DNA from 3 places in the Streptomyces sp. NPDC030814 genome. Region 2 is predicted to be linked to each of the others. Evidence: predicted binding sites of a transcription regulator. Region 2 holds the regulator's gene; each other region holds the start of a gene.

Region 1 (3,276 bases), on a different contig from region 2:
CGCGGAGACCGCCGGCGGGGTGACCGTGGGGGTCACCAAGAAGCTGATCGAGAACGGGCTGCTGGACCCGGCGCTGACGACCGTCGTGCTCAACACCGGTGACGGTCTCAAGACGCTGGACGCGGTCGCCGGGACGGGGCTCACCGCGACCATTCGGCCCAACCTCGATTCGTTCCGTGAGGCCGGGCTTGTGTAAGGCCTGGTAGTCGTTCGTCTGCGGGCCCGTGGGGGCCGGTCGCGCCCACGCGGCGGCAGCCGCAGATCCAACACAACCCCGCGCCCCATAGCTCTGCCGCACACACCCGGAGGTCACACGTCATGAGCGTCAGCGTTCGCATCCCCACCATCCTTCGCACCTACACCGGCGGTCAGGCCGAGGTGCAGGCCGAAGGTGCCACCCTCGCCGAGGTCATCGCGGACCTGGAGAAGAACCACACCGGGATCGCCGCGCGCGTCCTCGACGACCAGGGGAAGCTGCGGCGGTTCGTGAACGTGTACGTGAACGACGACGACGTGCGGTTCGAGCAGGGCCTCGAGACCGCAACGCCGGACGGGGCGGGCGTGTCGATCATCCCGGCCGTCGCCGGCGGCTGAACCCGTTCCGTACCCGTCGGTAGTAACCGTCGGTAACAGTGATTACGGACTGTTCATCGAATTGCCCCCACCGCGAGAGAAGCGGAGGGGGCAATTCTCTATGGTTGAGCACGGTACAGTTGGGGAACCCGGTCCGATCGTCATTGTGATTTCATGCCGGGTGCATATCCAATCGCGCCGCACGCCCTATATGAAGTAGCCAAAGTCTGTAGGGCATTTGCGTGTTTCGCTCCTTTTATGGGGCCCGACTTGCCCTGAATTCAGGGGAATTGTTCGTACATTCCCGACCGGGCCTGTCCAGATTTTCTCGTCCGATTGACCTGTTGCAGACGGCAGTTGGGCAGATACATTCAGCCGCGGTCGACGCGTTCCGGCGCACACCCCCAACCGTTGGGGGGTGAGGTCTGACCCGGGTCCGCGAAGTGCGGATCTGTGCAAGGGCCAGTAATAGGGGAGTTAGGCATGGCTCAGGGCACCGTCAAGTGGTTCAACGCGGAGAAGGGGTACGGCTTCATCGCGGTCGACGGTGGTGCGGATGTATTCGTCCACTACAGCGCGATCCAGATGGACGGTTACCGCACCCTGGAAGAGGGCCAGCGGGTCGAGTTCGAGATCTCGCAGGGTCAGAAGGGTCCGCAGGCGGACATGGTCCGTCTCGCAGGCTGAAGCAACGCGCCGGTTAGCAGCGACGTTCTTCGTTCTTCTCGGAGGGTCCGCGCCCCGTACTCGGGGTGCGGACCCTTCCGCGTGTCCGCACCCCGCCGAAGCGTCCGCCGACGGCCGCGCGGGCGGGGCGCGGACCGGGCGCGCAGGGGCGCGTTCACCTGCGGATCACCCGGAGGCGCTTGCACTCGACCATGCCGAGTGCTAATCATTGGCGTTAGCACTCTGAAGGTGAGAGTGACAACGAAGGACCGGGTCGGTGAGGCCCGCAGGCCAGGTGGGGCAAGGAACCACGAGGCAGGCGAGCCGTCCGTCGCGGGCGCGGGCGCGGTCCGAAGGAATCACCCCCAGTCCTGGAGGGACCACTTCACATGGCCAAGATCATCGCGTTCGACGAGGAGGCGCGGCGCGGCCTCGAGCGCGGCATGAACCAGCTCGCGGACGCCGTCAAGGTGACGCTCGGCCCCAAGGGCCGGAACGTCGTCCTCGAGAAGAAGTGGGGCGCCCCCACGATCACCAACGATGGTGTGTCCATCGCCAAGGAGATCGAGCTCGAGGACCCGTACGAGAAGATCGGCGCCGAGCTGGTCAAGGAAGTCGCCAAGAAGACGGACGACGTCGCCGGTGACGGTACGACCACCGCGACCGTCCTCGCCCAGGCGCTCGTACGCGAGGGCCTGCGCAACGTCGCCGCCGGCGCCAACCCGATGGCCCTGAAGCGCGGTATCGAGAAGGCCGTCGAGGCCGTCTCCGGTGCGCTGCTCGACCAGGCCAAGGAGGTCGAGACCAAGGAGCAGATCGCCTCCACGGCCTCCATCTCCGCCGCCGACACCCAGATCGGCGAGCTGATCGCCGAGGCCATGGACAAGGTCGGCAAGGAAGGCGTCATCACCGTCGAGGAGTCGCAGACCTTCGGTCTGGAGCTCGAGCTCACCGAGGGCATGCGCTTCGACAAGGGCTACATCTCGGCGTACTTCGCCACCGACATGGAGCGCATGGAGGCGGTGCTCGAGGACCCCTACATCCTCATCGCCAACTCCAAGGTCTCCAACGTCAAGGACCTGCTCCCGCTCCTGGAGAAGGTCATGCAGTCGGGCAAGCCGCTGCTGATCATCGCCGAGGACGTCGAGGGCGAGGCCCTGTCGACCCTGGTCGTCAACAAGATCCGCGGCACCTTCAAGTCCGTCGCCGTCAAGGCCCCGGGCTTCGGTGACCGCCGCAAGGCCATGCTCGGCGACATCGCCATCCTCACGGGCGGCGAGGTCATCTCCGAGGAGGTCGGCCTCAAGCTGGAGAACGCGACCCTGGACCTCCTGGGCCGCGCCCGCAAGGTCGTCATCACCAAGGACGAGACCACGATCGTCGACGGTGCCGGCTCCGCCGACCAGGTCGCCGGCCGCGTGAACCAGATCCGCGCCGAGATCGAGAACAGCGACTCCGACTACGACCGCGAGAAGCTCCAGGAGCGCCTGGCGAAGCTCGCGGGCGGCGTGGCCGTCATCAAGGCCGGTGCCGCGACCGAGGTCGAGCTCAAGGAGCGCAAGCACCGCATCGAGGACGCCGTTCGCAACGCGAAGGCTGCCGTCGAGGAGGGCATCGTCGCCGGTGGTGGCGTGGCCCTGCTCCAGGCCTCCCAGGTCTTCGAGAAGCTGGAGCTGGAGGGTGACGAGGCGACCGGCGCCAACGCCGTGAAGCTCGCGCTGGAGGCCCCGCTCAAGCAGATCGCCGTCAACGGTGGTCTCGAGGGTGGCGTCGTCGTGGAGAAGGTCCGCAACCTCCAGGTCGGCCACGGCCTGAACGCCGCGACCGGTGAGTACGTCGACATGATCGCCTCCGGCATCATCGACCCGGCGAAGGTGACCCGTTCCGCCCTGCAGAACGCCGCCTCCATCGCCGCGCTCTTCCTCACCACCGAGGCCGTCATCGCCGACAAGCCGGAGAAGGCCGCCGCGCCCGCCGGCGGCGGCATGCCGGGCGGTGACATGGACTTCTGAGCCTCCTCGTAGCGAGAAGGTTCGG
Region 2 (3,276 bases):
GTGCGAGTGCCTCGCGCTGGGCCCGCACGAACGCCGCGTCGACCACCGCCCCGTGACCGGGCACGTACAGCGCGTCCTCGCCGCCCAGCTCCAGGAGCCGGTCCAGGGCGGCCGGCCAGTGGGACGGGACCGCGTCGGGACCGGCCTGGGGCTCGCCGGACTCCTCCACCAGGTCCCCGCAGAAGACGATCTCGGGAGCGGCGGACGAGCCGGGCACCAGGACCGCCAGGTCGTGGGGCGTGTGCCCAGGCCCCACGTTCGCCAGCAGCACCTGGAGGCCGCCCAGGTCCAGGGTCCACTCGCCCGAGACGTGGTGGCGGGGCCGTACGAGGAGGTCAGCGGCCTCGGCGGCGTCCTGAGGGGCGAGCCCGTGACGGACGGCGTCGGCGCGCAGCTCGTCCCGCTCGCAGGCCAGCACGCCGTCCAGGCCCACCGCGCCGAAGACCTCCACCCCGGCGAACGCGGACGCCCCGAAGACATGGTCGAAGTGGGAATGGGTGAGCGCGAGATGTGTCACACGGGTGCCGCCGAGCAGCTCACGCGCCTGGCCGCGCAACCGGGCGCCCTCCCCCAGGCTCGCACCCGCGTCGATCATCAGGGCCGCGCCGTCCCCGATCACCAGCCCGACCGTGCAGTCCCAGCCGGGGAGGCGGCACCGTCCGACCCGTGGCGCCAGACCCTCCCACCCGCACTCTTCCCAAGTCACCGTCATGACCCGAAGCTAGTCCCCGGAAGCGGGTGAAGGCCCCCTGGCGCCCGCGGCACCCGCGGCGTTCCCCCGGCCCCGGCATCCGTGTTCCTCATCACCCTCCGCCGGTGCCGGCGGCCCCTCGACCGCCCGTACCCGTCGGTAGAACGCGGTGCGACATCGCCGGACAGGTCGGTACACCTCGGCATGACATGGCTGGACCGGCCTTGCCCGGGGCGTACCCCACCGCCGTACACTGGGCGGGGAGTGTTGGCACTCGCCCGCGGTGAGTGCCAAGGGGGAAGTCGCGCGGGAGACGAGCTGGAGGTGTGCGCGAATGCTCAGTGAACGCAGGCTCCAGGTGCTGCGCGCCATCGTCCAGGACTATGTGGGCACCGAGGAGCCGGTGGGGTCGAAGGCCCTCACCGAGCGGCACAACCTCGGCGTGTCCCCGGCGACGGTCCGCAATGACATGGCGGCGCTGGAGGACGAGGGCTACATCGCCCAGCCTCACACCAGCGCGGGCCGCATCCCCACCGACAAGGGGTACCGGCTCTTCGTCGACAAGCTGGCCGGCGTCAAGCCGATGACCGCGCCCGAGCGGCGTGCCATCCAGAACTTCCTGGACGGCGCCGTCGACCTGGACGACGTGGTCGCGCGGACCGTACGGCTGCTCGCCCAGCTGACCCGGCAGGTCGCCGTCGTGCAGTACCCGTCGCTGACCCGCTCGACGGTGCGGCACGTGGAGCTGCTGTCGCTGGCCCCCGCCAGGCTGATGCTCGTGCTGATCACGGACACCGGCCGGGTGGAGCAGCGGATGGTCGACTGCCCGGCGCCGTTCGGAGAAACGTCTCTCGCGGATCTGCGGGCCCGGCTCAACAGCCGGGTCGCGGGCCGCCGGTTCACCGACGTGCCCCGGCTGGTCGAGGACCTGCCGGAGGCGTTCGACGTCGAGGACCGGGGTACCGTCTCGACGGTGCTCTCCACCCTGCTGGAGACCCTGGTCGAGGAGAACGAGGAGCGGCTGATGATCGGCGGCACCGCCAATCTGACCCGCTTCGGACATGACTTCCCCCTCACGATCCGACCTGTCCTCGAAGCCCTGGAGGAACAGGTCGTCCTCCTCAAGTTGCTGGGGGAGGCAGGGGATTCGGGCATGACCGTCCGCATCGGTCACGAGAACGCGTATGAGGGACTCAACTCCACGTCCGTCGTCTCGGTCGGCTACGGTTCGGGCGGCGAGGCAGTCGCGAAACTGGGCGTGGTCGGACCTACGCGCATGGACTATCCGGGAACGATGGGAGCGGTACGAGCGGTGGCACGGTACGTCGGACAGATCCTGGCGGAGTCTTAAGTGGCCACGGACTACTACGCCGTACTCGGCGTGCGCCGCGACGCGTCCCAGGACGAGATCAAGAAGGCGTTCCGCAGGCTCGCTCGCGAGCTGCACCCGGACGTCAACCCCGATCCGAAGACGCAGGAGCGGTTCAAGGAGATCAACGCGGCGTACGAGGTTCTCTCGGACCCGCAGAAGAAGCAGGTCTACGACCTCGGCGGTGACCCGCTGTCCCAGTCGGGCGGCGGCGGCGCGGGCGGCTTCGGCGCCGGTGGCTTCGGGAACTTCTCGGACATCATGGACGCCTTCTTCGGTACGGCGTCCCAGCGCGGCCCCCGGTCGCGTACGCGCCGCGGCCAGGACGCGATGATCCGGCTGGAGGTCGACCTCGACGAGGCCGCCTTCGGCACGACGAAGGACATCCAGGTCGACACGGCCGTGGTGTGCGGCACCTGCAGCGGCGAGGGCGCGGCCCCCGGCACGAGCGCGCAGACCTGTGACATGTGCCGCGGCCGCGGTGAGGTCTCGCAGGTCACACGGTCCTTCCTGGGCCAGGTCATGACCTCGCGGCCCTGCCCGCAGTGCCAGGGCTTCGGCACGATCGTCCCGAACCCGTGCCCCGAGTGCGCGGGCGACGGCCGGGTGCGGTCGCGGCGGACGCTGACCGTGAAGATCCCGGCGGGCGTCGACAACGGCACGCGTATCCAGCTGGCCGGCGAGGGCGAGGTGGGCCCCGGCGGCGGTCCCGCCGGCGACCTCTACGTCGAGATCCACGAGCTGCCGCACGCCGTCTTCCAGCGGCGCGGCGACGACCTCCACTGCACGGTGACGATCCCCATGACCGCGGCGGCGCTCGGCACGAAGGTGCCGCTGGAGACGCTGGACGGTCTGGAGGAGGTCGACATCCGGCCCGGCACCCAGTCCGGCCAGTCGATCCCGTTGCACGGGCGCGGTGTCACACATCTGCGCGGCGGAGGCCGTGGCGACCTCATCGTCCACGTCGAGGTGCAGACCCCGACGAAACTCGACCCCGAGCAGGAGCAGCTGCTGCGGCAGCTGGCGGTGCTGCGGGGTGAGGAGCGGCCGACGGGGCAGTTCCAGCCGGGGCAGCAGGGGTTGTTCTCGCGGCTGAAGGACGCGTTCAACGGGCGTTGACGGTGGTCGTTCGGCTGCGGGGTGGGTGCGGGCCGCAGGCCCGCTCCCTTCAGCGGCGCGGAGAACTACGCGAGCAGGCCCCCACCCCGCACCGGAA
Region 3 (3,276 bases), on a different contig from region 2:
GGGGTGCTTCCCCCGCGACGAGATCCGCCGGGAGGAAGCCGCCGACGGTGGGCCCGGTCCGCGCCCGGCAGCCGAGGGAAGGGCGGCAGGGGCACCATGGACACGGAGGGCGGCGGGCGAAGCGGGGGCGCCGGCGGCGGCCCGCCCCTCGTGGCCTCGATGCGCCCAAGGCGCGGGCAACCGGTACGTCCGCCAGGCAGCCGCGCCGGGCGTACGTGTCGGTTGCCCCGTACGCCGCGCACGCCCCGTACGCCGCGCGGGTCGCCGCGGTGAGGCGGGGGAGGCCGGCGGAGGTGCCGCTCACCCCGGCTGGGCCGGCGAAGGAGAAGCCCGCCCTGAGTACCTGGGGCTGCCTGTGACCGTCCGCGGCCTCCGGACCCATCCCCTGCCCCTCGCACTGGCCGTCGCCGCCGCTCTCCTCCTCACCTCCTGCGCCGCCCACCCGACCCCGCGGCCGGCCATGCCGACGGCGGGGGCGACGGCAACCCTGGCCCTGGGGCCCGGCGACGGCGAGCCGGCCGGTGGACGCCCTGGAGGAACGGGTTCCGGCGGGAGGCAGGGCCCCTCCGGCGTGTTGGGCTCGGATGCGGGGTCGGGCGATCGCCCCGCTGGTTCGGGTGCTTCCCGCCCCGGTCCGGAGGGGCGGGGCGGCGGTCCTGACGCCCCGGGCCGTGGCGCCCCTGTTGCGCGCGTGCCCGGCCGTACCGTCCCACCGACCCGTCGCCGCGCCACCCCGCCCCGTGGCCGGACCCACTCGCCCGCGTACCGTCGCTGGGGGCTCTCCGCCCCGCTCGCCCGTGCTCCCGAGCACCCAGACCGGCCCCACGCACCGCGAGTCGTACGCGCCGGTCCGGCCCCCGTCGTCGACCGCATCGAGACCCGGGACAAGGTGGTGTTCCTGACGTACGACGACGGGGCGGCGAAGGACCCCCGGTTCGTGCGGATGGTGCGGGAACTGCGGCTGCCGGTCACCATGTTCCTCACGGACAGTGTCGTCGGCCCGGGCTACGGCCACTTCGCCCGGCTGCGCTCGGTCGGCGCCACGGTGCAGAACCACACCCTCGACCACATCGCCCTGCGCGGTCTGCCGTACGCCGGGCAGCGGGCCGAGATCTGCGGCCAGCAGGACAAGCTGAAGCAGCGCTTCGGTATCCGCCCCACCCTGTTCCGCCCGCCGTACGGCGTCTACGACACCACCACACTGCGCGCCGCCGCCGACTGCGGCATCGCCGCCGTCGTCCTGTGGCGCGCCTCCACGCAGGCCGACGACCTCCGCTCCACCGTCGGCGACCGCCTCCGCCCCGGAGACATCGTCCTCGCCCGCTTCAGGGGCCCGGACCAGCGGAACGGCACCACACTCACCGGGATGACGACGCGGCTCCTGCGCCGCGTCCAGGAACAAGGTCTGACGGTAGGTCGTTTGGAGGATTACCTCTGAAGGGTGGAACCTCACGGCCAGCCGGGGTCCGGCACCACGCCACGCGGCCGCAATTAGCAGTCCGCTTGACCGAGTGCTAACCACGGTCATAGTCTCAGGTCTGGCACTCCCCCCTGGAGAGTGCCAACTACGCGACGGGCAGGTCCGGCACCCGCGACGACGGATCCACCTGGTCGCCACCTCAGACAGTTAACCCCGTGAGATCTCCGAAGGGGGAGGTCGGATCGTGACGACCACCAGCTCCAAGGTTGCCATCAAGCCGCTCGAGGACCGCATCGTGGTCCAGCCGCTCGACGCCGAGCAGACCACCGCCTCTGGCCTGGTCATCCCGGACACCGCCAAGGAGAAGCCCCAGGAGGGCGTCGTCCTGGCCGTCGGCCCGGGCCGCTTCGAGAACGGCGAGCGCCTGCCGCTCGACGTCAAGACCGGCGACATCGTGCTGTACAGCAAGTACGGCGGCACCGAGGTGAAGTACAACGGCGAGGAGTACCTCGTCCTCTCGGCTCGCGACGTCCTCGCGATCATCGAGAAGTAGTTCACCTCTCGCGAGGCAGCCCCGCCGCCCACAGCGGCGCGTCACTTCGCGAAACACATTGCTTTGAGCTGCGCCCCTGGCCCCCGCGACCACCAAGAAGCCGGGCGCCCGGGGCGCAGTCTGCATTCACCCGAGATTTCCGAGAGGGCTCCCGCTGCCATGGCGAAGATCCTGAAGTTCGACGAGGACGCCCGTCGCGCCCTCGAGCGCGGCGTCAACAAGCTTGCCGACACGGTCAAGGTGACGATCGGCCCCAAGGGCCGCAACGTCGTCATCGACAAGAAGTTCGGCGCCCCCACCATCACCAACGACGGTGTGACCATCGCCCGCGAGGTCGAGATCGAGGACCCGTACGAGAACCTCGGCGCGCAGCTGGTGAAGGAGGTGGCGACCAAGACCAACGACATCGCTGGTGACGGCACCACCACCGCCACCGTGCTCGCCCAGGCGCTGGTGCGCGAGGGCCTGAAGAACGTCGCCGCGGGTGCCTCCCCGGCCGCCCTGAAGAAGGGCATCGACGCCGCCGTCGCCGCGGTCTCCGAGGACCTGCTCGCGTCGGCCCGCCCGATCGACGAGAAGTCCGACATCGCCGCCGTCGCCGCGCTGTCCGCCCAGGACCAGCAGGTCGGCGAGCTCATCGCCGAGGCGATGGACAAGGTCGGCAAGGACGGTGTCATCACCGTCGAGGAGTCCAACACCTTCGGTCTGGAGCTGGACTTCACCGAGGGCATGGCCTTCGACAAGGGCTACCTGTCGCCGTACTTCGTCACGGACCAGGAGCGCATGGAGGCCGTCCTCGACGAGCCCTACATCCTCATCCACCAGGGCAAGATCGGCGCCATCGCCGACCTGCTGCCCCTGCTGGAGAAGATCATCCAGACCAACTCCTCGAAGCCGCTGCTGATCATCGCCGAGGACGTCGAGGGCGAGGCCCTCTCCACCCTCGTCGTGAACAAGATCCGCGGCACGTTCAACGCCGTCGCGGTCAAGGCCCCCGGCTTCGGCGACCGCCGCAAGGCGATGCTGCAGGACATGGCCGTCCTCACCGGCGCCACCGTCATCTCCGAGGAGGTCGGCCTCAAGCTCGACCAGGTCGGCATCGACGTGCTCGGCACCGCCCGCCGCGTCACCGTCACCAAGGACGACACCACGATCGTCGACGGCGCCGGCAACTCCGAGGACGTCCAGGGCCGCGTCGCCCAGATCAAGTCCGAGATCGAGAACACCGACTCCGACTGGGACCGCGAGAAGCTCCAGGAGCGCCTCGCGAAGCTGGCCGGCGGCGTGTGCGTGATCAAGGTCG

The links. Region 2 encodes HrcA, which represses chaperone genes, less so after heat shock. Its sites were predicted from a motif close to TTNGCACTCNGNNNNNCNGAGTGCNAA; they were not measured.
Region 1: the regulator HrcA is predicted to act here: its motif matches at 1,439-1,465, upstream of groL (chaperonin GroEL).
Region 3: the regulator HrcA is predicted to act here: its motif matches at 1,492-1,518, upstream of groES (co-chaperone GroES).

What each region holds. Positions count from the first base shown of each region.
Region 1 covers NZ_JBVIDX010000017.1:164,816-168,091, reverse strand. The annotation lists gene thrC (threonine synthase) at 1-196, shown strand, start outside; gene ACZ43N_RS30095 (MoaD/ThiS family protein) at 319-594, shown strand; gene ACZ43N_RS30090 (cold-shock protein) at 1,057-1,260, shown strand; gene groL (chaperonin GroEL) at 1,629-3,251, shown strand.
Region 2 covers NZ_JBVIDX010000021.1:29,996-33,271, reverse strand. The annotation lists gene ACZ43N_RS32345 (MBL fold metallo-hydrolase) at 1-712, opposite strand, end outside; gene hrcA (heat-inducible transcriptional repressor HrcA) at 1,026-2,042, shown strand; gene dnaJ (molecular chaperone DnaJ) at 2,043-3,179, shown strand.
Region 3 covers NZ_JBVIDX010000011.1:36,043-39,318, forward strand. The annotation lists gene ACZ43N_RS23290 (polysaccharide deacetylase family protein) at 461-1,438, shown strand; gene groES (co-chaperone GroES) at 1,665-1,973, shown strand; gene groL (chaperonin GroEL) at 2,133-3,276, shown strand, end outside.